DNA from 4 places in the Lentzea rhizosphaerae genome. Region 3 is predicted to be linked to each of the others. Evidence: riboswitches for the same ligand, from Rfam matches in the RefSeq annotation. Region 3 holds a riboswitch; each other region holds the start of a gene.
What was found. Region 3 has a riboswitch for cobalamin ahead of ACFOWZ_RS19655 (FecCD family ABC transporter permease). Riboswitches for the same ligand answer to the same signal wherever they lie in the genome.
Positions count from the first base shown of each region.

Region 1: another riboswitch for cobalamin. It lies ahead of ACFOWZ_RS35540 (ribonucleoside-diphosphate reductase subunit alpha); the one in region 3 lies ahead of ACFOWZ_RS19655 (FecCD family ABC transporter permease).
Region 2: another riboswitch for cobalamin. It lies ahead of cobN (cobaltochelatase subunit CobN); the one in region 3 lies ahead of ACFOWZ_RS19655 (FecCD family ABC transporter permease).
Region 4: another riboswitch for cobalamin. It lies ahead of ACFOWZ_RS34445 (CbtB domain-containing protein); the one in region 3 lies ahead of ACFOWZ_RS19655 (FecCD family ABC transporter permease).

Region 1 covers NZ_JBHRZI010000030.1:271,420-275,622, forward strand. The annotation lists gene ACFOWZ_RS35515 (DUF998 domain-containing protein) at 1-75, opposite strand, end outside; gene ACFOWZ_RS35520 (SDR family oxidoreductase) at 134-340, opposite strand; gene ACFOWZ_RS35525 (hypothetical protein) at 337-480, opposite strand; gene ACFOWZ_RS35530 (LysR family transcriptional regulator ArgP) at 498-1,355, opposite strand; gene ACFOWZ_RS35535 (LysE/ArgO family amino acid transporter) at 1,455-2,003, shown strand; cobalamin riboswitch at 2,201-2,408, shown strand; gene ACFOWZ_RS35540 (ribonucleoside-diphosphate reductase subunit alpha) at 2,503-4,203, shown strand, end outside.
Region 2 covers NZ_JBHRZI010000027.1:146,775-150,977, forward strand. The annotation lists gene cobN (cobaltochelatase subunit CobN) at 1-1,886, opposite strand, end outside; cobalamin riboswitch at 1,922-2,053, opposite strand; gene ACFOWZ_RS30555 (hypothetical protein) at 2,062-3,102, shown strand; gene ACFOWZ_RS30560 (precorrin-8X methylmutase) at 3,099-3,719, shown strand; gene ACFOWZ_RS30565 (precorrin-2 C(20)-methyltransferase) at 3,716-4,203, shown strand, end outside.
Region 3 covers NZ_JBHRZI010000015.1:562,536-566,738, reverse strand. The annotation lists gene ACFOWZ_RS19670 (putative T7SS-secreted protein) at 1-886, shown strand, start outside; gene ACFOWZ_RS19665 (hypothetical protein) at 968-1,495, shown strand; gene ACFOWZ_RS19660 (hypothetical protein) at 1,499-1,939, opposite strand; cobalamin riboswitch at 2,041-2,174, shown strand; gene ACFOWZ_RS19655 (FecCD family ABC transporter permease) at 2,210-3,232, shown strand; gene ACFOWZ_RS19650 (ABC transporter ATP-binding protein) at 3,232-3,972, shown strand; gene ACFOWZ_RS19645 (ABC transporter substrate-binding protein) at 3,969-4,203, shown strand, end outside.
Region 4 covers NZ_JBHRZI010000030.1:53,219-57,421, forward strand. The annotation lists gene ACFOWZ_RS34420 (phosphoribosyltransferase) at 1-69, shown strand, start outside; gene ACFOWZ_RS34425 (antibiotic biosynthesis monooxygenase family protein) at 30-341, opposite strand; gene hisG (ATP phosphoribosyltransferase) at 338-1,198, opposite strand; gene ACFOWZ_RS34435 (phosphoribosyl-ATP diphosphatase) at 1,212-1,475, opposite strand; gene ACFOWZ_RS34440 ((2Fe-2S)-binding protein) at 1,583-2,233, shown strand; cobalamin riboswitch at 2,282-2,457, shown strand; gene ACFOWZ_RS34445 (CbtB domain-containing protein) at 2,491-2,679, shown strand; gene ACFOWZ_RS34450 (CbtA family protein) at 2,696-3,451, shown strand; gene ACFOWZ_RS34455 (hypothetical protein) at 3,513-4,058, shown strand; gene ACFOWZ_RS34460 (HAD family hydrolase) at 4,004-4,203, opposite strand, start outside.

The DNA.
Region 1 (4,203 bases), on a different contig from region 3:
GAGCAGACCGACCATGGCCACCGTGGCGACGACGGCGAGCGAGCCGCCGGTGGCGGCTAGGCGAGGAATCAGCACATATCGGTCAACGCCGTGGCTCGGTCGCGGGGTTCCTGGGTTCAGGAAGCCGACAGGTTCAGCTCAGGATCGCGCCGCACGTGATGTTGACCTGCGCTCCCGTGATCGTGCGGCCCCAGTCGGAGGCCACGAACACCGCCGCTCTGCCGACGTCGTCCAGCGTGGCGGCCCTACCGAGCAGCGTCTGGCCGACGATGTCCGGTTCGACCCAGGCGCGGAACTCGTCCGGGATCGACTCGGGGATCCCGCCCGTCTGCAACGTCACCGCCCGCACAGGGTGAGGCCGGGGCCGTGCGTCAGGCGGGCGGCGGTGGCCGCGCTGGACCTCCAGTGCGGCAGGTAGTGCGGGTACCACCGGTCCAGTGTCGTGAAGCGGTCCTCGAACTCGAGCTCCCGTCCGGTCATGTCACCGAGCGCAAGTCCTACCTCAGCGCGACGGCGGCCTCTTTTTCCACCGCTTCGGCGACGGCGTTCAGGGCCGGCGAGTCGAGCTTCCACTGCTGCCAGTACAGCGGCACGGACACCGTGCGGCCCGGTGCCAGGTCGATCAGGCCCTCCTGCAGCTGCTGCGGTGGCACCATTCCCCAGCCCAGGCCCGCCACGATCGCCCGCACGTACACCTCCGACGACGGCACGTAGTGGCGGTGTTCCGAGGCGCCGCGGCCGCGGGTCAGCGTGCGCACGAAACGGTCCTGGAGGTCGTCGTTGCGGTCGAAGACCACGACCGGCGCGTCCGGCAGCCACGACTTCGGCTGCCCATCGGCGAACCGGTCCACAAAGGACTGCGATGCCATTGCCGCGTAACGGATGTGGCCGAGCCTGCGCACCGAGCAGCCCGCGACCGGCTCGCGGGAGGACGTCACGGCTGCCATCACCAGGCCTTGCCGCAGCAACGCCGTCGTGTGGTCCTGGTCCTCGCGGTGCAGGTCGAACGAGATCTTCAACGACGACGGGACCCGTTGCAGGGCGGGGAGGAACCACGTGGCGAGCGAGTCGGCGTTCACCGCGATCGGCACCCGCACCACGGCGTCCGAGCCCAGGGCGGCGTCCAGGTCCTGGTCGAGGGCGAGCAGTTGCCGACCGTAGCGGACGATCACCTCCCCCGACGGCGTCAGCCGCACCGGACGGGCGCGCACCAGCAGCACGCGGCCAGTGCGCTGCTCCAGCGCCTTGATGCGTTGGGAGACAGCGGAAGGCGTGACGTGCAACGCGGTCGCGGCTGCGTCGAACGTGCCCGCGTCGACGACCGCGAGCAGCGTGCGCACCAGGTCGAGGTCCATCACGAGCGCTAATGGTACGTAAGAATCTTTAGCTGGTCTCATCAAGACGGCGTCAATACCGTCGACGGTGTGACTGACCTGCTGCTCGGCTTCGGCACCATGATGACCCTGATCGTCGCCATCGGCGCGCAGAACGCTTTCGTGCTGCGCCAAGGACTTCGACGCCAGGCCGTCGCGAAGGTCGTCGCCGTGTGCGCCGTGTCGGACGCGATCCTCGTCGCGGTCGGCGTCGCCGGGTTCGGCGCGGTCGTGAAGGCCTTCCCGCAGGCGATCACGGTCGCGGCGGTCGTCGGAGGCGTTTTCCTGCTGGGGTACGGGTTTCTCGCGGCGCGCCGGGCGTTCAAACCACAGTCGATGAACGTCCAGGCGACGGGATCCGGCAGGCCCGTGCTCACTGCGCTCGCGCTGACGTGGCTCAACCCGCACGTCTACCTGGACACGCTGCTGCTGCTCGGCTCGATCGCGGCCGGACGGTGGCTGTTCGGGGTCGGCGCGGTCACCGCGAGCGTCACGTGGTTCGTCGCGCTCGGGTTCGGCGCCCGGCTGCTCAGTCCTCTGTTCGCGAAGCCCCGCGCGTGGCGGGTGCTGGACGGCCTGATCGCCGCCGTGATGACCGCTCTCGGGGTGGCCCTGATCGCCGGGTGGTGATCATCACCGCCACCGCCGACACGGCCAGGACGCCTGTTGTCACGGGCGCCGCGGCACCGGTGAAGAGGGACGCCGAAGCAAGCCCCGCACTGACGAGAGCACCGATGACAACGCGCGACCGAAGATCACCCACGTTGATCACCCTAGACCACGACACGCCCATGTTGGGTGGTGATTCAGGCCCCACCACCACATGTAGTATCTGCCGCGCTGGTGGTTCACCGGCCCGGAGCACCGGGCCGATGAGGCAAGAGGGAACCCGGTGAGAGTCCGGGACTGCCCCGCAGCGGTGAGTGGGAACGAAAGCCGTCAACGAAGCACTGGGTGACCCCTGGGAAGCGACGGCCGGTAGGAGCGAGCAAGGCGCCCACGAGTCCGAAGACCTGCCACCGGTGTGCGCGCAAGCCTGCGCGCACGACACGGTGCCTCGAGGGAGGGCAGCTGTGTGCCCTCAGTGGCGCGCGCGCATTCCTTCGAGCCTTGCTCGCGAGGAGAGAGCGTGCCCGACCGCCTTTCAGTGGTCATCCATGAAGCGTGTGCCGACCTGCCCAACGCGTCGGCGGAGGCGGTTCTGGCTGAGACCAAGCGAAATCTGTACGAAGGCATCACCGACGCCGAGCTCGCGCTGGCGCCGATCATGGCCGCCCGCGCGATGGTCGAGCAGGACCCGGACTACTCCTACGTCAGCGCCCGGTTGCTGCTGGACAAGCTGCGCACCGAGGCGTGCGGAGTGCCGTTGTCGCACGCCGAGATGACCGAGCGCTACCCGTCGTACTTCGCCGCGTTCGTCCGCCACGGCATCGAGCTGGGCCAGCTCGACCCGCGCCTCGCGGACTTCGACCTGGCTCGTCTCGGCGCCGCGCTGAAGCCGGAACGCGACCTGAACTTCCAGTTCCTGGGCATGCAGACGCTGTACGACCGCTACTTCCTGCATCACGACGGCCGCCGCTACGAGCTGCCGCAGGCGTTCTTCCTGCGCGTCGCCATGGGCCTCGCGCTCGAGGAGGACGACCGCGACGCCCGTGCGATCGAGTTCTACGAGCTGCTCTCGTCGTTCGACTTCATGTGCTCGACACCGACGCTGTTCAACTCGGGCACGACACGCCCGCAGCTGTCGTCGTGCTTCCTCACCACCGTGGAGGACGACCTCGCCGGGATCTTCCACGGCATCAGCAACAACGCGCTGCTCAGCAAGTTCGCCGGCGGCCTGGGCAACGACTGGACGCCGGTGCGCGGGATCGGCGCGCACATCAAGGGCACCAACGGCAAGTCGCAGGGCGTCGTGCCGTTCCTCAAGGTTGCCAACGACACCGCGGTCGCGGTCAACCAGGGCGGGCGTCGCAAGGGCGCGGTCTGCGCGTACCTCGAAACCTGGCACATCGACGTCGAGGAGTTCCTCGACCTGCGCAAGAACACCGGCGACGAGCGGCGCCGCACCCACGACATGAACACCGCGAACTGGGTGCCGGACGAGTTCATCCGCCGGGTGCGCGCGAACGGCCAGTGGACGCTGTTCTCGCCCGACGAGGTGCCGGACCTGCACGACGCGTTCGGCGACGACTTCGCACGGAAGTACCGCGCGTACGAGGAGAAGGCCGACAACGGCGAGATCAAGGTCTTCCGCCGTCTCCCCGCCGTCGACCTGTGGCGGCGCATGCTGACCATGCTGTTCGAGACCGGCCACCCGTGGATCACGTTCAAGGACCCGTGCAACCTGCGTTCGCCGCAGCAGCACAGCGGTGTCGTGCACTCCAGCAACCTCTGCACCGAGATCACCCTGAACACCACGACCGACGAGGTCGCCGTGTGCAATCTCGGCAGTGTGAACCTCGCGCGGCACGTCACGGCCGACGGCGTCGACCACGCACGGCTCGAAAAGACCGTGCGCACCGCGGTTCGCATGCTCGACAACGTGATCGACGTGAACTACTACACGATCCCCGAGGCGCGGAACTCCAACCTCGAGCACCGCCCGGTGGGGCTGGGTCTGATGGGCTTCCAGGACGCACTGTTCACGCTCGGCACGCCGATGGCCAGCGCGGAGGCCGTCGAGTTCGCCGACCGCAGCACGGAGGAGATCAGCTACTACGCGATCTCCGCCAGCACCGATCTGGCGCAGGAGCGCGGCGCGTACCGGTCGTTCGAGGGTTCGTTGTGGAGCAACGGGATCCTGCCGATCGACTCCATCGGGATCCTGGCC
Region 2 (4,203 bases), on a different contig from region 3:
GGCCGGTCGTCCAGGCCGAGGTCGTGGTCGAGCTTCGCGGCCTGGATCAACGTCCAGATCTGCGCGCGGATCGCCGGCAGCTTCGCCGGGTCCATCGCGGAGATCGAGCCGTACTCGTCGAGCAGCTGCTCCAGCCGCGCGATGTCGCCGTAGCTGTCGGCCCGCGCCATCGGCGGCACCAGGTGGTCGACCAGCGTGGCGTGCGCGCGCCGCTTGGCCTGCGTGCCCTCGCCGGGGTCGTTGACGAGGAACGGGTAGACCAGCGGCAGGTCGCCCAGTGCCGCGTCCGTGCCGCAGGAGGCCGACATGCCGACGGTCTTGCCGGGCAGCCACTCCAGGTTGCCGTGCTTGCCGACGTGCACCACGGCGTCCGCGCCGAACTCGGACTCGATCCACCGGTACGCCGCGAGGTAGTGGTGCGACGGCGGCAGGTCGGGGTCGTGGTAGATCGCGATGGGGTTCTCGCCGAACCCTCGCGGCGGCTGCACGATCACGACGACGTTGTTGGACCGCAACGCGGCCAGCACGATCTCGCCGTCCTTCGACCTGCTGCGGTCGACGAAGAGCTCACCGGGCGCCTCGCCCCAGTGCTCCTGCATCGACTCGCGGAAGTCCTCCGGCAGCGTCTCGTAGAACTCCCGGTAGTCGGCAGCCGCGATGCGCACCGGGTTGCTCTCGAACTGCTCCTGCGTGAGCCAGTCCGCGTCCTGGCCACCGGCGGCGATCAGCGCGTGGATCAACGCGTCGCCGTCGAGCTCCTCGACACCGGGCAACGCGTCGCCGATGTCGTAGCCGTGCTCCTGCATCGCCTTGAGCAGCCGGACCGTGGACGCGGGCGTGTCGAGCCCGACCGCGTTGCCGATGCGCGAGTGCTTCGTCGGGTACGCCGACAGCATCACGGCGATCTTGCGGTTCTCCACCGGGATGTGGCGCAGCTTCCCGTGCCTGACCGCGATGCCCGCGACGCGCAGCGCCCGTTCCGGGTCGGCCACGTAGACCGTGAGGCCGTCGGAGTCGATCTCCTTGAAGGAGAACGGAACCGTGATGATCCGGCCGTCGAACTCGGGGATCGCGACCTGGGTCGCGGTGTCCAAAGGAGACAGTCCGTCGTCGTTCTCGTCCCACGACTCACGACTCGACGTGAGGCACAACCCCTGCAGGATCGGCACGTCCAACGCGGCCAGCGCACCCACGTCCCACGCGTCGTCGTCGCCACCGGCGGACGCCTTGGCGGGGTTCGTGCCACCAGCCGCGAGCACCGTGACGACCAGCGCGTCGGCCTGGCACAGCGTGTCCAGCAGCTCGGGCTCGGCGGTGCGCAGCGACGAGCAGTAGACGGGCAGCGGCTTGCCGCCCTTGGCCTCGATCGCGTCGCACAACGCGTGCACGAACGCCGTGTTCCCGGCCACGTGGTGCGCGCGGTAGTAGAGCACCGCGACCGTGGGGCCTTCTCCGGTCGTCTCCCGCTCCAGCACACCCCACGTGGGCGTGGCCGTGGGCGCCTCGAAGCCGTGCCCGGTCAGCAGGACGGTGTCGGACAGGAACTTGTGCAGCTCGGCCAGGTTCGCCGGCCCGCCGTGCGCCAGGTAGAGGTGCGCCTCGGCACACACGCCACCGGGCACCGTCGACAGCTCCATCAGCGCCGCGTCGGGCTGCTGCTCACCGCCGAGCACGACCACCGGCAGCCCGCTGGCCAGCAGCCAGTCGAGCCCTTCCTCCCACATCCGGCGCCCGCCGAGGATGCGCACGAGCACGAGCTCGACGTCCTGGGTCAGCCCGGGAAGGTCGTCCACGGTGGTGCGCGCCGGGTTGCCGAGCCGGTACTCGGCACCGCTCGCACGCGCCGACAGCAGGTCGGTGTCGGAGGTCGACAGCAGCAGGATCACGCAGGCTCCATCCCTCGTGGGGTCCTCGCCCCAGGTTGCGGGTGACAGGCGAAGCGGAGTTCCTGACTCCCAGCGTCCGCTGGTCACAGTGGCGGGACCGCGCCGGATTCACACCGGCTTCCTCCTGCGCTTCGTCGTTCGGGCTCACCCTAACCGGCGGGTTACAGTCCGACCTATGCGTAGTCACCCGGATGCCTGCCCCGGCGCCGTAGAGCTGCACCCCGCGGCCGACGGCGGGCTGGCGCGCATCCGGGTCCCCGGCGGCACGCTTTCCGCTGCTCAGTGGGACGTCGTGCGGGTCGCGGCACTGGAGCTCGGATCCGGCTCGCTGGAACTGACCTCGCGGGCGAACCTCCAGATCAGGGGCCTCGCGGACGGCGTGGAGCTGGGTGAACGGTTGCGTGCGGCGGGCCTGTTGCCGTCCGCGACGCACGAGCGGATCCGCAACATCATCGCGGCGCCACTGGAGGACAACCAGTCGCTGGTCGACGCGCTGGACGCGGCGTTGTGCGCGGACCCGCTGCTGGCCGCGCTGCCAGGGCGTTTTCTCGTCACGGTGGGGCACGCGGTGAGTGGTCTGGGCGGCGACTTCGGGCTGGTCGGAGAGGTGCTCCTGCTCGCCGGTACCGATACAGGTGTCCGAGTTCACGACCCCGTCGACGCCCTGCTGACCGCTGCCCGCCTCTTCCAGGGGATGCGCGGGACCGCCTGGCGCCTGTCCGAAGTGGACGGCGGTGTGCGAAAGATCACCGAGCACTTCGGTGTTTCCGACGCCCCGCGGATCACCCCGGCTGTGACGCCCGTCGCACCTTCGCCCACGACTCCCGGCGTGCCGTTGGGCCGCCTGGACGCGCACCAGCTCCCCGGCGTCCCGATCCGGCTGACGCCGTGGCGGAGCCTGGTCGTGCCTGCCGGAACCGACGTCTCGGGGCTGATCACGGATCCGGACTCGCCGTGGCACGGCGTCAGCGCCTGCACCGGGCGCCCCGGCTGCGCCAAGTCGCTCTCCGACGTACGCGCCGATGCGCGCGCTTGGGTTGACGCGTCCCACCACACACACGTGCCAGGCCGGGTACCCCCAATTTCAATTCTAGGGAGCAGGTCCGACACTCCCGGCCCGGTTCACTGGTCGGGCTGTGCACGCCGATGCGGTCGCCCCGCCGGCGATGTGATCGAGTTCGTCGCGACCGGCGACGGCTACGAGGAGATCAGGTGACGGAGTACATCAAGGACGGCGCGGAGATCTACCGCCAGTCCTTCGCCACCATTCGCGCGGAATCGGACCTCACCAGGTTCCCAGAGGACGTCGCGAAAGTCGTGGTCCGCATGATCCACGCGTGCGGCATGACCGACCTGCCGAACGACGTCGCTTTCTCCCCCGGCGTCGTCCGCAACGCTCGCGCGGCGCTCCAGGCAGGTGCGCCGATCCTGTGCGACGCCAACATGGTCGCGTCCGGCGTCACCCGCCGCCGCTTGCCCAAGGACAACGAAGTCCTTTGCCACCTCCAGGATCCGCGCACTCCCTCGCGAGCCAAGGAGATCGGCAACACCCGCAGCGCCGCCGCCCTGGAGCTGCTGCAGGACCGCTTCGAAGGTGCCGTGATCGCCATCGGCAACGCCCCGACCGCGCTGTTCCACCTGATCGACCTGATCGAGGCAGGAGCGCCCCGGCCGGCCGCGATCTTGGGCATCCCGGTCGGGTTCATCGGTGCCGCGGAGTCCAAAGAAGCTTTGGCCGCAACGGATCTGGAGCACCTCGTGGTGCACGGCCGGCGCGGCGGCAGTGCCATGACGGCGGCGGCCATCAACGCGATCGCGAGCGAGGAAGAATGACGGGCAAGCTCTACGGCGTCGGGCTGGGTCCCGGTGACCCGGAACTCGTGACGGTGAAGGCCGCACGGCTCATCGGGGAAGCCGACGTGATCGCGTTCCACAGCGCGCGGCACGGGCGCAGTGTCGCCAAAACCATTGCGGCACCGTACTTCCGCGACGGCCAGATCATGGAACAGCTCGTCTACCCGGTCACCACCGAGGACACCGACGACTACCAGGGCGAGATCGACGCGTTCTACGAAGAGGCCGCGGCCAAGCTCGCCGCGCACCTCGACGCCGGACGTGACGTCGTCGTCCTCGCCGCCGGAGACCCGTTCTTCTACGGCTCCTACATGCACATGCACAAGCGGCTCGCCGACCGCTACGAGTGGGAGGTCGTGCCCGGCGTCACGAGCGTCAGCGGTGCGAGTGCTGTTCTCGGCACCCCGCTGGTCGAGCGCGACGAGGTCCTCACCATCCTGCCCGGCACGCTGCCTCCCGCCGA
Region 3 (4,203 bases):
GAAGGCGGTGAAGGACGCGGCCGCGCAAGCCGCCTCGGTGATCGACAAGTCGAAGGACAAGGCACCGGAGGAACCAGGCTTCCTCTCCAAGTTCGTGGCGACGGCCGAGGACACGTTCGAGAAGATGTCCGAGCAGGTGGAGAAGTTCGGCGACGGCCTGGGCAGGTCCGTGACCAGCCTGGTGACGTTGATCCGAGCAGGGAACCCGCTCGACCCGTACAACGTGGCGCATCCCGGCGAGTACGCGGCCAACATGATGAAGCAGGCCTCGGGCATGGTGCACATGGTCACGCACCCGGCAGAGGCCGTGAAGGGCATCCTCAACTTCGAGGAGTGGAAGAAGGACCCGTTCGGCGCGGCGGGCCAGCTGGTCGGTGACATCGCGATCGGCATCGCGACGGACGGCGCCGGTCTGGCCGGCACGGCGGAGAAGGCGATTGCCCGCGAGGCGGCGGAGGCCGCCGCGCGGGAGGCGACCGAGCAGGCCGCCACCAGGCTCGGCAGGCACGTCGACGACGGCAGGCCGCCGTGGTTGCGGGAGGACTACGAGCCCTCGTCGCACACGGCGGAGTACAACCCGCACCACGGCGACGAACCGTTCGGTCCGCAGAAGACGGACCCGGACCAGCCCGACGCCCCCTCCGAGCACCGCGAGCCCGACTCGCCGGCGGAGGAACCGAAGCGCGAGCCGGACGAGCAACCCAGGGTCCGGGAACCGGAACACCTGCCGGAACCCGACAAGAGCGACTACTTCTACCTCAAGGACCTGGTCGGTCGGATCGAGAGCGGCCTGGGCGACCTCCGTCCCGACGAAGCGTTCAGGCAGCGGGAAGTGATGAACAGCTACCGGCAGCAGATGCGCGACATCATGGCCAAGCACGCCTGACGCACCCAGGAGTTCGTACCGATGCACCCCCAGCAACCGCCTATGCGTCCGCAGCACCCGATGCGTCCGCCGCAGCGACAGATGTCACCTCCCCAGCAGCCGGTGGAGGAGCTCCCCGAGTGGACGAAGGGCGGCGAGTTCCCGCCGGTGTCGCGGAACATCCCCCTCCACGGCAAGGATCCCGCCTCCGGCAAGGAACAGCTCTGGGTCGGCCGGGTCGTGTGGCAGGCCCGGACGGTGAAAGAGATCACGATGGCCGTCTACGGCCCGTTCGGCCGCAAGATGTCCACCGGCGAGTCCGTGTTCGACGCCCTGCTCAAGATCCGTGTCGAGCTGGAGGACCGGGAGCAGCACGATCCACCGTGGAAGGTCCTGGTGAAGGGCTCGCGGCGGGACGTGTGGCACGTCGGCCACAAGGTGTCCGTCTTTCCCGGCGACCGGGCGGAGGTGCTCGTCCCCGGCGAGAAGGCGACCGAGTCCGTCGACGTGCTCGCGATGCTCGGTCCTGACGACACACCGAAGTTCGGCCTCGTCGAGCACCAGATGGCGAACTGCATGGAGTACTTCCGCCGCTTCGAGCCGGAGTTCGGTGCGGGAGGTGTCCTCTGACGATCAGGCCAGCCACAGGACGAAGGAGATCAGCAGCATCCAGTGCTGGCCGGCGACCGCCGCGGCACGCCACCCCGGTGCGGCCAGGCGCGAGATCCAGAGGCTGAACGGCACGAACAGCAGCCCAACCACGAAGTAGACGAGCGGCAGCAGCCAGAGTCCGTCGGCGGTGCCACCCTGGGCCGCTGTGATGAAGAACGTGCCCATCACGCCGACCAGGAACATGCCGAGGTAGAACGCCGCGTTGCGGTGCCAGAGGAACACCGGCAGCGGCGTCACCGCGATCGCCCAGCCGGTCAGCGCCTGCGGCAGCACCTGGCACGACGCCGGCGTGCAAAAGGCCTGGTTCAGCGCGCCGGCGAGCTGCTGCTGCAGGACGAAGCCGCCCAGGATGCCGAGGAGGAGCGCGACGAACGCGATGAGGGCGATGGTGTTGTCGTCCACCTGAGACACCTTCGCCGTGCCGTACTCCTTCCGCAGTCGCTCACGCCGCTGTCGTCTTCGGTCGCCCAGGTCCATGTCTGTCAGACGCGTCTCCGCCCGATTTTGTGGAGTGGCTCGTGGGTTAGGGTGAGCTCGTCGTGCACGGGGGAAGTCCGGTCGAAGTCCGGCGCTGACCCGCAACGGTAGGTCCTCCACGAGGGCGAGCCCGAATACCCGCACACGGCTGAAGAGAACCTCCGACTCCTGCCGTGGACTGCGGGAAGGGACCAAGTGATCGGGAAGATCAGCGCGCTCGTCGGCGTGCTCGCCGTCAGCGTCGTCGCGGGCGTCTCCCTCGGACCTGTCTCCGTGCCGTTCGGCCTCACCCTGGAACTGCTGCACGCGGCCGTCACCGGCGGCACGATCCCGGCGGACCTCGCCGGGCAGTACCACATCGTCTGGGACATCCGGCTGCCCCGCGTGCTGCTCGCCGCGGTAGTCGGTGCCGGGCTGAGCGCGGTCGGCGTCGCGATCCAGGCGATGGTCCGCAACGCCCTCGCGGACCCGTACGTCCTCGGCATCTCGTCCGGCGCGAGCGTCGGTGCGACGGCGGTGGCGACGCTCGGTGTCCTCCAGGGGCTCGGTGTGTACGCGCTCTCGACCGGAGCTTTCCTGACCGGACTCGGTGCCACGGCGCTGGTCTACCTCACCGCGCGCACGAGCGGCGGGCTCACACCGTTGCGGCTGGTGCTGACCGGAACCGCGCTCGCGTACGGGTTCTCCGCCGTGGCGATGCTGCTGGTGTTCCAGGCACCGCACGGTGAGGCGGCCCGCAGCGCCATGTTCTGGTTGCTCGGCAGCCTCGGCGGAGCGAACTGGCAGTCGTTGCCCGTCGCCACGGTGGTGACCGCGGCCGGGATCGTCTACCTGATGTCCAGGGCGCGGCAGCTCAACGCGCTGGCGATGGGCGACGAGACCGCGACCACGCTCGGCGTGGCGGTCAACCGGTTCCGCACGCACCTGTTCGTCGTCACCGCGGGCATCACCGGCGTGCTGGTGGCGGTCAGCGGGGCCGTCGGGTTCGTCGGGCTGATGCTGCCGCACCTGACGCGCATGGTCGTCGGCGCCGACCACCGCAGGGTCCTGCCGCTCGCGCCTCTCGCCGGAGCGAGCTTCCTGGTGTGGGTGGACGTCGCCGCCCGGATGCTCGCGGCACCGGAGGAACTGCCGCTCGGCGTCATCACGGCCGCGATCGGGGTGCCGTGCTTCATCTTCCTCATGCGCCGCAGGGCCTACGTGTTCGGAGGACGCTGATGCGCGTCGAGGTCGACCAGGTCACCGTCCGCGGCATCGTCGAGGACATCACGCTGCACGCCGACAACGAGGTCGTCGGCATCGTCGGCCCGAACGGCAGCGGCAAGTCGACCACGCTGCGCTGCGTCTACCGCGCGCTGAAGCCGGACGCGGGCGCCGTGCTGATCGACGGCCAGAACGTCCACAAGCGACACGACCTCGCCCGCGATCTGGCCGCGCTCACGCAGGAGTCGCAGGTCGAGTTCGACTTCACGGTCAGCGAGGTCGTGGAGATGGGCAGGCTGCCGCACGACCGCGACCCAGTCCGCGACCGTCGGGTGGTCGCGGACGCACTGGCCACAGTGGACGTCGCCCACCTCGCCGAGCGCAGCTTCCTCAGCCTGTCCGGCGGCGAGCGCCAGCGCGTGCTGATCGCCAGGGCGATCGCCCAGGAGCCGAAGGTCCTCGTGCTGGACGAGCCGACGAACCACCTCGACATCCGTCACCAGCTCGAGGTGCTGTCCCTCGCCCGAGGCCTGGGCGTCACGGTGCTGACCGTCCTGCACGACCTGAACCTGGCCGCGTCCTTCTGCGACCGGCTCCACGTCCTCGACGAGGGACGTCTCGTGGCGGGCGGCACCCCGGAGGAAGTCCTGGTGCCCGAGCTGATCGCCAAGGTCTTCCACGTCACCGCACACGTCGTCACGCACCCCACCACGGGAGTTCCGCAACTCCTGTTCGACCAGGAGGTCACCCCTTGAGAACCGCACTCGTCACAGCCGCTCTGCTGCTCGTCTCCGGCTGTGGCGCCACGGTCGCGCAGGACGCCTCGAAGACCGACCCGGTCACCGTCACGAACTGCGGCCAGCAGGTCACGTTCGACGAGGTTCCGTCCAAAGTGGTCACGAACGACACCGGCATCACCGAGCTGATGTTCGCGCTGGGTCTCAAGGACCGCATGGCCGGGTACGTCGTGAACGGCGACAACACCG
Region 4 (4,203 bases), on a different contig from region 3:
GCGGTCAGCCGCTGGTACGAGCGGTTCGATCAGACGACGGACGCCGAGGTGCTCAGCGCGCTCGAGTAGTGCTCCACCACCGGGAACGGCGAGTAGAACTCGTGCAGCAGCGACGACCAACGCTCGTAGGACGGACCCTGCCGGAAGCCCACGGTGTGCGCCTCGAGCGACTCCCACCGCACCAGCAGCAGGTAGCGCGACGACGTCTCCAGGCACCGCAGCAGCTCGAGGCCGAGGAAGCCCGGCGAGGCGGAGATCAGCTCCCGCGCCTCGCCGAACGCCCACTCGAACTCGGACTCGCGGCCCGGCACCACGTCCAGGACCGCCTGCTCCAGGATCACAGCCGGCAGAACCTGATGTCCGAGGCCAGCACGGCCTTGGCACCGATCGCGGCCAGCTCGTCCATCACGCGGTTCGCGTCCTTGCGCGACACCATCGCCCGCACGGCCACCCAGTTCTCGTCGGCCAGCGGCGCGACCGTCGGCGACTCCAGACCCGGCGTCAGGGCGACCGCGTCGGCGAGGATCGAGCGTGGGCAGTCGTAGTCGAGCATCAGGTACTGCTGGGCGAACACGACGCCCTGCAGGCGAGCCGTCAGCTGCTTCTTGGCCGCGGTCAGCTCGGAGCCAGCACGGTGCACGAGCACCGCCTCGGACTCGCAGATCGGTTCGCCGAACGGCACCAGGTCGTGCTGGCGCAGGGTCCGGCCGGACCCCACGACGTCGGCGATCAGGTCGGCCACGCCGAGCTGGATCGAGATCTCGACGGCGCCGTCGAGGCGAATCACCTTGGCACTGATGCCCCGCGCCCTCAGGTCGCGGTTCACGAGCTTCGGGTACGCCGTGGCGAGGCGCTTGCCCTCCAGGTCCTCGACCTTCCAGTCCTTGCCCTTGGGCCCGGCGTAGCGGAAGGTCGACCCGCCGAAGCCCAGCGCCAGCAGCTCCTCGACGGACGAGCCGTTGTCGTCGGCGCCGGAGTCCGCGGCGAGGTCGCGGCCGGTGATGCCGAGGTCGAGGTCACCGGACGCCACGTAGATCGCGATGTCCTTGGGACGCAAGAAGAAGAACTCGACGTCGTTGTTGAGGTCCAGCACGGTCAGGTCACGCGACTCGTGCCGCTGGCGGTATCCGGCCTCGGTCAGCATGGCGGAGGCGCGTTCGGTGAGCGCCCCCTTGTTCGGGACTGCTACGCGCAGCATGTGGAAGTCTCCGTCAGAGGTACTTGTAAACGTCTTCGAGGGTCAGGCCGCGGCCCAGCATGATCACCTGGAGGCGGTACAGCAGCTGCGAGATCTCTTCGGCGAGCTTCTCGTCGGACTCGTACTCGGCGGCGATCCAGACCTCGCCCGCCTCCTCCAGGACCTTCTTGCCCTGCGCATGGACGCCGGCCTCGAGCGCTGCGACGGTGCCGGAACCCGCCGGCTTGGTGGCGGCTCGTTCGGTCAGTTCGGCGAACAGGGAGTCGAAGGTCTTCACGACGTGACATCCTCCCATCTCCCGCACCCCCGTCCACACCGCGGTCACATCTGTCCCAGGCCGTGGACGTGATCTGTCCTGCATGGACACCCAGTAGCGTGAACTTCGTGTCGGAGTTCGCCGAAGTGCTCGAAGCGCTGCGCCGGGTGCGCGGAATCAACCCGTTCTTCGCCCTCGACGTGGGCCGCCCGGACCAGACGTGGCTGCCCGGATCGGCACTGCTGGAAGGCCCCGCGCTCAAGACCACCATCGACGCCATCGCCACCCGCTACCGGGCGGAGGAGCCACGCGTCGCGGCGAGCCTGTTCTTCCTCAGCTACACCGCGCGGCTGCTCAGCCCGCTCACGGCGGCGAACATCCCGATCGACGTGCGCCCGGAGAACCTGTGGTGGCACCACGACCCGGCGAACGGCCTGAGCGTCCGCATCGACGAGCCGCGGCTGGGCCCGCCTGCCGCCGAGGCACTCGAACCCGTGGTGGAAGCGATCCAGAGGGTCACGCCCGTGGCGCGCGGATTGTTGTGGGGCAACGCCATGTCGAACATCGCGGGCGCGCTCAAAATGGTTGTGCGCGCACAGATGCTCACGGCCGAAGAAGCGGAACTTCGCGGCGCACGGCTGATGAGCGCGCCGCCGTTCGAACAGGCCGGAGAATTCATCCCCTTCCCCGGCGAGGTCACGTTCCGGCGTCGGAGCTGCTGCCTTTACTACCGGGTAGCCGCAGGTGGGAAGTGTGGAGACTGCCCACTCGTGAAGTGATGAACACGACAACTCTTATGGCCGGTTGTGTTTGTGCCGCCGATCAACTTACGGTGCACGCGCCGCAGTGACGGGAAGCCGGTGAGAATCCGGCGCGGTCCTCGCCACTGTGACCGGGAAGCGATCCCCGCCGAGCACGTCACTGGTTCCACGCAGGAGCTGGGAAGACGCGGGGGCAGCGTTGATCCGGGAGTCAGGAGACCGGCTGCGGCGCCGCAAGGAGAGTTGACCTTCCACGAGGTATGGAGGAGCCCGTCATGACGAGCCCCGCAGCACATCTGTCCGCCGTCCGCGTGCCCAAGTGGGCCTTCGCCGCCGCCCTGCTCGGCCTGATCGTCACGTACCTGGTCCTGCAGGAGAACGGACTCGCGCTCGGTGCGAGCTCGGAGCTGCTGCACGAGTTCTTCCACGACGGCCGGCACGCGCTCGGCGTCCCGTGCCACTGATCTCCTGATCACGCACATGACGACGACGTACAAGTCTCTCGCACTGCGGGGGATCGCGGCGGGCGGCATCGCCGGTGTCGCCTCCGCGCTCGTGCAACTGCTGGTGACCGAGATCCCGATCCGCGCCGCGCTGGCGGTCGAAGAAGCCAGGGAACCGGCAGCCGGCGAGGGCCACTCGCACGGTGGCGAGGAAGCACTGGTCAGCCGCGGCGCCCAGGTCGTGGGCGGCATGCTCGGCGTGGTGATCGTCGGCATCGCCGTGGGCCTGGTGTTCGCCACGGCCTACGCGCTGTCGAAGCGATGGTTCGTCGACCGCACGCCGTTCAGCCGCAGCCTCGCCTTCGGTGCCGCCGTGTTCGGCGCGGTGGCACTGCTGCCGTGGCTGAAGTACCCGGCCAACCCGCCCGCCGTGGGCGACCCGGAGACGGTGAACTACCGGACCGCGCTCTACCTGGGTGTGGTGGTGGCCGGCCTCGTGATCGTGTGGGGAGCGAGCCTGCTGGCCGAACGGCTGCGCGCGCAGCCGCAGCCGGTGCGCGTCACCGCGGTGCTGCTCGCGGTGGCCGCGGCCGTCGCGGTGGTGCTGGTGGCGTTCCCCGCGCCGCCGGACACGATCCCCGCGGACATGCCGGTGAACGTGCTGTGGCAGTTCCGCCTCAGCTCACTCGCCCAGCTCGCCACGCTCTACGTCGGTCTCGGCGTGGTGTTCGGCCTGCTGATCGACCCGGCCACGCGCCGGGCCAGGGCCGCGGAGAAGGCCGCTGTCGCTTGACGGTGCGGGGTGGTCGCCGATGCGGCCACCCCAATCCCGCGCCTCGGGCAGCATGAAGCGCATGACCGATCTTCTGCCGTGGCAACGCATCCGCAACTGGTTGCGCACCAACGCTCCCCGGACGTTCGAGCAGATCTCGGCACCCGAGGACGCGATCGGACGGTGGCGCCTGGCCGGTGCGCCTGACCTGTACCCGACGATGTTCACGCCGCTGTCCGCGCGGGAGGCGGTGCGGGAGCAGGCGAGGCTGCGGCACGACGTCTACCCCGAGCTCGACCGCGATCCCGCCGGCACGATGTCGTCGGCGTTCCTGAAGGAGTTCGTCCCGATCGCGGCCAGCGGCACGGGCGACTACCTGTTCGTCGACGGACGGCCGGGACCGGAGTCCGGCTGCGTCCGCGAGTGGTGCCGTGACGACGGCAATCTCGGATCGACGCTGTGGCAGAGCGTCCACGACATGCTCGCCGACGTCGCCCACTCGCTCGAGACCGGCGAACCGGCGCTGCGCGGACACGTCGAGGCCGCCAGGGCCCGGTTCGCCAGGGTCGCGGTCTACGTGCCTGAGGTGCGCGACGGCCTGCTGAGCTGGCAGTCCGTGCGGGATTGAAGGGCGCGCAGCACGTCCAGGTCCACACCCACCAGCGAGTCGCGGAAGATCCGCCGCTCCCCCGCCGTCACCTCGACGTCGCACGGCACCACCAGAACCGTGCACCCGGCGGCGACGGCGGCGGCCACCCCGGTCGGCGAGTCCT